2 regions of the Exiguobacterium sp. MH3 genome follow, and region 2 is predicted to be linked to the other one. Evidence: a T-box and tRNA genes for the amino acid it is inferred to sense, from the RefSeq annotation. Region 2 holds a T-box; the other holds one or more tRNA genes.

Region 1 (3,408 bases), 990 kb from region 2:
GAGTGGGACACGGTATTTTTCTGGTAAAGCCGCAATCGCGTCCCCGACTTCGTTTCGTTGCTCGTTATCGACCACTTGGTCCTCCGGCAAGGTGTCCTTGCTCTCGAGTTGTGAATACAATGTCAGTCCTTCAGTACCTGACATCTCAGCATCAAGAGAATAATCAGGTTTCTTTTTCCGTAATCGGTCAATCGATACGTTCGTGACGATTCGGTACAACCAAGTCCGGAACTTCCATTGTGCATTATACGAATCAATTTTCGTAAATACACGGATGAAGGCTTCCTGTGTCGCATCCTCCGCTTCCATTCGATCGCGCAAGACACGGAAAGCCACAAGAAAGGCACCTTCCTTATATAGATCAACAAGTGCCGCGAATGCATCACGGTCTCCCTGTTTCACTCGCTCAATTAAGCGTAGTGTCGTTTCTTCCACTTTGAATACCCCCCGCTCTATGCGGTCAATCTCTTATACGAAGTCGACCGATAAATGTTTCATCTCCTTTTAAATTGTAACAAAAAAAACTTGAACCCCGATGAAAAGAGTTCAAGTTCTATCCATTATTTTACTAAGCGATGTGTTTCCATTGCCAAAAGTAGATCTCCGATTAGTTCATTCGCAAGTTCTGCTGTTCCGTTTCCTTCTTCAAGCAACGGATTCACTTCAACGAATTCAGCTGCAATGAAGTCTTCTGCCGTTGCGCAATGCTGGAGCACCGTTTTCGCATCGTCTAAGAAAATACCGTCGGCGACACGTGTTCCGGTACCGACGACGAGTGATGGATCGAGACCATCCATATCAAAGCTAAGATAGAACGCATCCGTCGTTTCCTTCAAATAGGCAATCGCTTCTTCCATGATCGCGTCCATTCCCCGAGTTCGGATCGCTTCCATATCATAGACACGAATACCAAGACGATCAATCAGCTCTTGTTCGCCTGGATCAACGTCACGTAATCCGATGAAGACGAGATGTTCCGGTTGCAGTTTGACATCGGTTCCTCCGACTTCCGTTAAACGCTGATGTCCTTCCCCAAGGGCGACAGCGAGCGGCATGCCGTGAATATTGCCAGACGGTGATGTTTCCGGTGTATTCAAATCACCGTGTGCATCGAACCAGATGACACCAAGACGGGGTACAGTCTGACGTAACCCTGCAATCGTTCCGATCGCCATGCTGTGATCGCCACCGACTAATAACGGAAAACGTTGCTCCGATAACGCGTCACGTACGATCAGGTGCAAGTCATTCGTCGTATGGACGACGCCTTCAAGACGTTTTAGCTTCGGATCTTCTTCCCGGACTGCATCCTCGGATAAGACAGCCGCTTCCCCGTAGCGTACTGCTTCTTGTCCCCGTGCTTCAAGTGTCGCGAGTAGACCGGCTTTTTCGACAGCAGCAGGTCCGTGTTCAGTGCCTGGCTTTCCTTGTCCATAACGGTACGGTACGCTGATATACGCGATGTTCATTCGTTATTCCCCCTATGTCATAGTCACTTCTACATGTATTGTAAGCGGTAACAAACAAGTGGTTCAACTCAACAAAAAAACGCATGAATATACAAAAAAACACCGTGAAGGGAATCACGGTGTTCTTGCGTACGTACTCTGGTTATGCTTGGCATTTCATATAAAAAAAACTTAAGACGAACGAAACTCGCTTAAGATCTTTAAATAAAATTGGTGGAGCCTAGCGGGATCGAACCGCTGACCTCCTGCGTGCAAGGCAGGCGCTCTCCCAGCTGAGCTAAGGCCCCGAAAGAAAAAGCGGAAGACGGGATTCGAACCCGCGACCCCGACCTTGGCAAGGTCGTATTCTACCACTGAACTACTTCCGCAAGAAATGAGCCATGCAGGATTCGAACCTGCGACCCTCTGATTAAAAGTCAGATGCTCTACCAACTGAGCTAATGGCTCGACATGGTGGGGGGGGGCGGATTCGAACCGCCGAACCCGAGGGAGCGGATTTACAGTCCGCCGCGTTTAGCCACTTCGCTACCCCCCCAGTTTGTCTAGGAAACTTATACGATTGAGAAAAAACAGTGCCGGCAACAGGAGTCGAACCCGCGACCTACTGATTACAAGTCAGTTGCTCTACCAGCTGAGCTACACCGGCACAAAAAGTATAATGGTGACCCGTACGGGATTCGAACCCGTGTTACCGCCGTGAAAGGGCGGTGTCTTAACCGCTTGACCAACGGGCCATTGGCTCCGCAAGTAGGATTTGAACCTACGACCTACCGGTTAACAGCCGGTTGCTCTACCACTGAGCTATTGCGGAATAAATTAAATGCCTGGCAACGTCCTATCCTCACAGGGGGAAGCCCCCAACTACTTTCGGCGTTCAAGTGCTTAACTTCCGTGTTCGGCATGGGAACGGGTGTGACCACTTGGCTATCGTCACCAGACGATCGGGCTCGCGCCCTCAAAACTGAAGTCATCAACAAGCATCTGCTAGAACAAGGCCTCGACCGATTAGTATCACTCAGCTCCACATGTCGCCATGCTTCCACCCGTGACCTATCTACCTCATCGTCTCTGAGGGGTCTTTCTTGATTACTCAAAGGGAAATCTCATCTTGGAGGGGGCTTCATGCTTAGATGCTTTCAGCATTTATCCCGTCCGCACGTAGCTACCCAGCGATGCTCCTGGCGGAACAACTGGTACACCAGCGGTGCGTCCATCCCGGTCCTCTCGTACTAAGGACAGCTCTCCTCAAATTTCCTGCGCCCACGACGGATAGGGACCGAACTGTCTCACGACGTTCTGAACCCAGCTCGCGTACCGCTTTAATGGGCGAACAGCCCAACCCTTGGGACCTACTCCAGCCCCAGGATGCGATGAGCCGACATCGAGGTGCCAAACCTCCCCGTCGATGTGGACTCTTGGGGGAGATCAGCCTGTTATCCCCAGGGTAGCTTTTATCCGTTGAGCGATGGCCCTTCCATGCGGAACCACCGGATCACTAAGCCCGACTTTCGTCCCTGCTCGACTTGTAGGTCTCGCAGTCAAGCTCCCTTCTGCCTTTGCGCTCTACGAATGATTTCCAACCATTCTGAGGGAACCTTTGGGCGCCTCCGTTACTGTTTAGGAGGCGACCGCCCCAGTCAAACTACCCGCCTGACACGGTCCTCCAGCCGGATCACGGCTGCGAGTTAGAGACTCTATGCATGAAGGGCGGTATCCCAAGGGTGACTCCTCCGAAGCTGGCGCTCCGGGCTCGACGTCTCCCGCCTATCCTGTACATCATGCACAAAGCCTCAATATCAGGCTGTAGTAAAGCTCCATGGGGTCTTTCCGTCCTGTCGCGGGTAACCTGCATCTTCACAGGTACTATGATTTCACCGGGTCTCTCGTTGAGACAGTGCCCAAATCGTTACGCCTTTCGTGCGGGTCGGAACTTACCCGA
Region 2 (3,408 bases):
TTTGAATCGAGTTCGACATGTTCATCTTCTCGTAAATCTTAACAGCAGGTACATTTAATGAGAGTTCAAGTGCGGTGCGAACCGTCACGTTCCCACGATAACGACCGCCTTCGTTCTTGATTGGGCGATCACCTGGTTGACGTGGTACGGTCTGGTAGTAATACTCTTCGTCATTGACGGTCGATCCCGGAGTAATTAAACCGTTCTCGATACCATTTGAATATACGAGAATTGGTTTTGCTGTCGATCCGATTTGACGTTTGGCTTGGAATGCCCGGTTGAAGTCATCCGCTTTCCCATCCATATAGCGCCCGCCGACGAATCCAAGGATACGACCTGTTTCGTTTTGAACCATGACCGCTGCTGTCTCTTCGGGATCTTGTTTCGAAACGGTTTTTTTCGTTTTTGGATCCACGACTTGTTTGTACTGCATGCTGCCAGGGAAGTTTCCATTGTTCTTCGCAGGTTGTTGCATGGATTCATGAATTTTCTTATCCAGCGTCAAGTGAACTTTGTACCCACCTTGACGGAGAGCAACCAGTGCTTGATCCTGGTAGTTTGCTCGAACTTCTGCTAGTTCAGACGGTTTGACTTCATCTTCTTTAATTCCATCTTGTTTCATCAAGTACTTCGTCATGATTTTCGTTGCTTCACGCTCTGCTAAGTCGTAGACATACGGATATGTGTCACGTGAACGTTTCGATTGTTTCGCAAAGTCTTTCGTAATATCGTACTTGATCGCTTTTTCGTATTGTTCTTTTGTGATGTTTTTTGCGACATACATCCGCTTCAAGACGGTTTTCATCCGATTGATACTTGGTGTCAAATCTTTCTTGACGACGCCACCTTGAAGGTACGGTGTGTAATAATAAGGGTTTTTCGGAATGCCGGCGAGGAAGGCTGCTTGTGGTAATGTCAGCTTTTTCGCTGATTTATTAAAGACACCTTGAGAAGCCGCTTCAATTCCAGCAATGTTACGTCCGAGTGAATTTCGACCAAATGAGACGACATTCAAATAAGCTTGAAGAATTTCGTCTTTTGACATCGCATTCTCGAGGCGTAGCGCTAAGATGATTTCCTTTGCTTTGCGTTCGAACGAGACTTCATTCGTCAAAATTTGGTTTTTAATTAATTGTTGAGTCAACGTACTTCCGCCAGTCCGTGACGCGGAGTTTGTCAGCTCTTGCAAGACTGCACGCAATGTTGCTTTTGGGACAACACCATCATGCTGATAAAAATCAGTATCTTCAGTTGATAAGACGGCATCTAATAAATACGGAGAGATATTTTTAATGTCGACAGGCTGACGTTCTTCATCAGTAGAGACGTTCGTCAATTTCTCGCCGCTTCCCCAATAAATCTGACTCGTTACTGCATAGCTATTGACTTGTTGTTTCATTTCCGTCAATGGAGGGGCTTTCGTACCTTTGACAAGGGAAGCGAAGTATCCGCCGGCAGCTCCGACAGAAAAGCTTCCAATGAGCAACACTGCTATGATGAGGAATAAAATGATGTTCCATGAAACATCGTATGTGATATTCGACCAGTGCCGAACGGCTTTCGTCCGGGGGTGATTCCAAAACTTGGACCAGTTCTCGCGCATAAATGATCTCCTTTGCATCTTAAACTTAGGTGTAAATTAATATTAAATCACAGATAGACGTATTATACCATAAATCCATTGCTTAATTTTGGCTTGACAGCGGATTCGCCTTCGACGTATCATGAAACCATCTTATTTTCATATGATACGTTAAACAGTGATCGGAATACAGTAGTAAGTCACTCCCTGTGACAGAGACCTAGTGGTGCTGCGAACTAGGACACAGTGAACTTATGAATTACGCTTCCAGGAGTTTCTTGAGAAATCAAGCGGTCCGTCCCGTTATCGACGAACCAAGTGGTCCTTTTTAAAAGGGCAATCAGGGTGGTACCACGGAATCTTCCGTCCCTTCGTCTTAGACGAAGGGACGGTTTTTTATTGTTAAAAGTGAACTTTAGGAGGAGACACAATGACGTTATTAGAGGATTTAGAATTTCGCGGTTTAATTAACCAGATGACGGATGAAGAAGGATTGAAGACATTACTCGAGACACCAACGACACTTTACACAGGATTTGATCCAACAGCGGATTCACTTCACATCGGACACCTGTTGCCGATCTTAGTCTTAAAACGATTCCAACAAGCAGGACACCATGTCGTAGGTCTCGTTGGTGGAGCAACGGGAATGATCGGAGACCCGAGTGGTCGCGCAACAGAACGTTCGTTGAATACATCGGATATCGTCGAAGAGTTCGCGAATCGGATTAAGGACCAGTTGTCACGTTTCTTACCACTTGAAGGAGAAAACCCGGTCACGATCGCCAATAACCTGGACTGGACGAAAGATTTGACGATCATCGATTTCTTACGCGATATCGGAAAACACTTCCCGGTCAGCTACATGCTTGCGAAAGACTCTGTTGACTCACGCCTTCAAAACGGGATCTCATTCACTGAGTTCTCATACATGTTACTTCAATCGTTTGACTTCTTGAAACTCTACGAAGACAAAGGATGCCGCCTTCAAGTCGGAGGTAGTGACCAGTGGGGGAACATCACAGCAGGGATGGAATTGATTCGTCGTGCGGGTCATGAAGAAAAAGCATTCGGATTGACGGTACCGCTTGTTACAAAAGCAGACGGTCAAAAATTCGGTAAGACAGCAGGTGGTGCGGTTTGGTTAGACGCTGACAAAACGTCACCGTACGAGTTCTACCAATTCTGGTTCAACGTTGACGATCTTGACGTCATCAAGTTCTTGAAATACTTCACGTTCTTAACGCACGAAGAACTCGACGTGCTCGCAGAAGAAGTCAAGGCAGCACCAGAGAAGCGTGTCGCGCAACGTCGTCTCGCAGAAGAGATGACAGTTCTCGTCCATGGTGAAGAAGGGCTGACACAAGCGCAACGTATTACGACGGCACTCTTTAGTGGAGATATTAAATCGTTGCAAGTCGAAGATATCGAAGATGCGTTCAAAGGAATGCCACGCTTTACACTCGGTGAAGCGACAAACCTCGTCGACGTTCTCGTTGAGGCGAAGATCAGTCCGTCAAAACGTCAAGCACGTGAAGACGTTACGAACGGTGCGATCTACCTGAACGGAGAACGCGAGCAAGATTTAACGAAAGAAATCACAGAAGCTGATGCAATCGGTCGCTTTACGATCGTACGTCGCGGAAAGAAAAAATACTTCGTCGTCGAGCATGCTTGATGATATACGAAACGCTCCCTGCACTTAGATGCAGAGAGCGTTTTTTTAAGCTGTCCGGAATAAACGGAGTGGCAACAAGCGAACGGCGATCGTTGTGGCGATGACGGCTTTGATCGTATCCCATAAGACAAAAGGATAGTTGATCGCA

Evidence for each region. A T-box is a leader RNA that pairs with one kind of tRNA and senses whether it is charged. The one in region 2 lies ahead of tyrS (tyrosine--tRNA ligase), so its partner is inferred to be a tRNA-Tyr.
Region 1: it has a tRNA-Tyr gene. The T-box ahead of tyrS (tyrosine--tRNA ligase) is inferred to sense a tRNA for this amino acid. The anticodon was not compared.

What each region holds. Positions count from the first base shown of each region.
Region 1 covers NC_022794.1:117,700-121,107, reverse strand. Annotated here, with positions in the region: gene sigW (RNA polymerase sigma factor SigW) at 1-435, opposite strand, end outside; gene rocF (arginase) at 561-1,469, opposite strand; tRNA gene U719_RS00730 (tRNA-Ala) at 1,681-1,756, opposite strand; tRNA gene U719_RS00725 (tRNA-Gly) at 1,766-1,837, opposite strand; tRNA gene U719_RS00720 (tRNA-Lys) at 1,844-1,916, opposite strand; tRNA gene U719_RS00715 (tRNA-Tyr) at 1,921-2,004, opposite strand; tRNA gene U719_RS00710 (tRNA-Thr) at 2,043-2,115, opposite strand; tRNA gene U719_RS00705 (tRNA-Glu) at 2,129-2,203, opposite strand; tRNA gene U719_RS00700 (tRNA-Asn) at 2,206-2,280, opposite strand; rRNA gene rrf (5S ribosomal RNA) at 2,292-2,407, opposite strand; rRNA gene U719_RS00690 (23S ribosomal RNA) at 2,455-3,408, opposite strand, start outside.
Region 2 covers NC_022794.1:2,295,545-2,298,952, reverse strand. Annotated here, with positions in the region: gene U719_RS12120 (transglycosylase domain-containing protein) at 1-1,603, opposite strand, end outside; T-box leader at 1,752-1,956, shown strand; gene tyrS (tyrosine--tRNA ligase) at 2,013-3,260, shown strand; gene U719_RS12110 (biotin transporter BioY) at 3,306-3,408, opposite strand, start outside.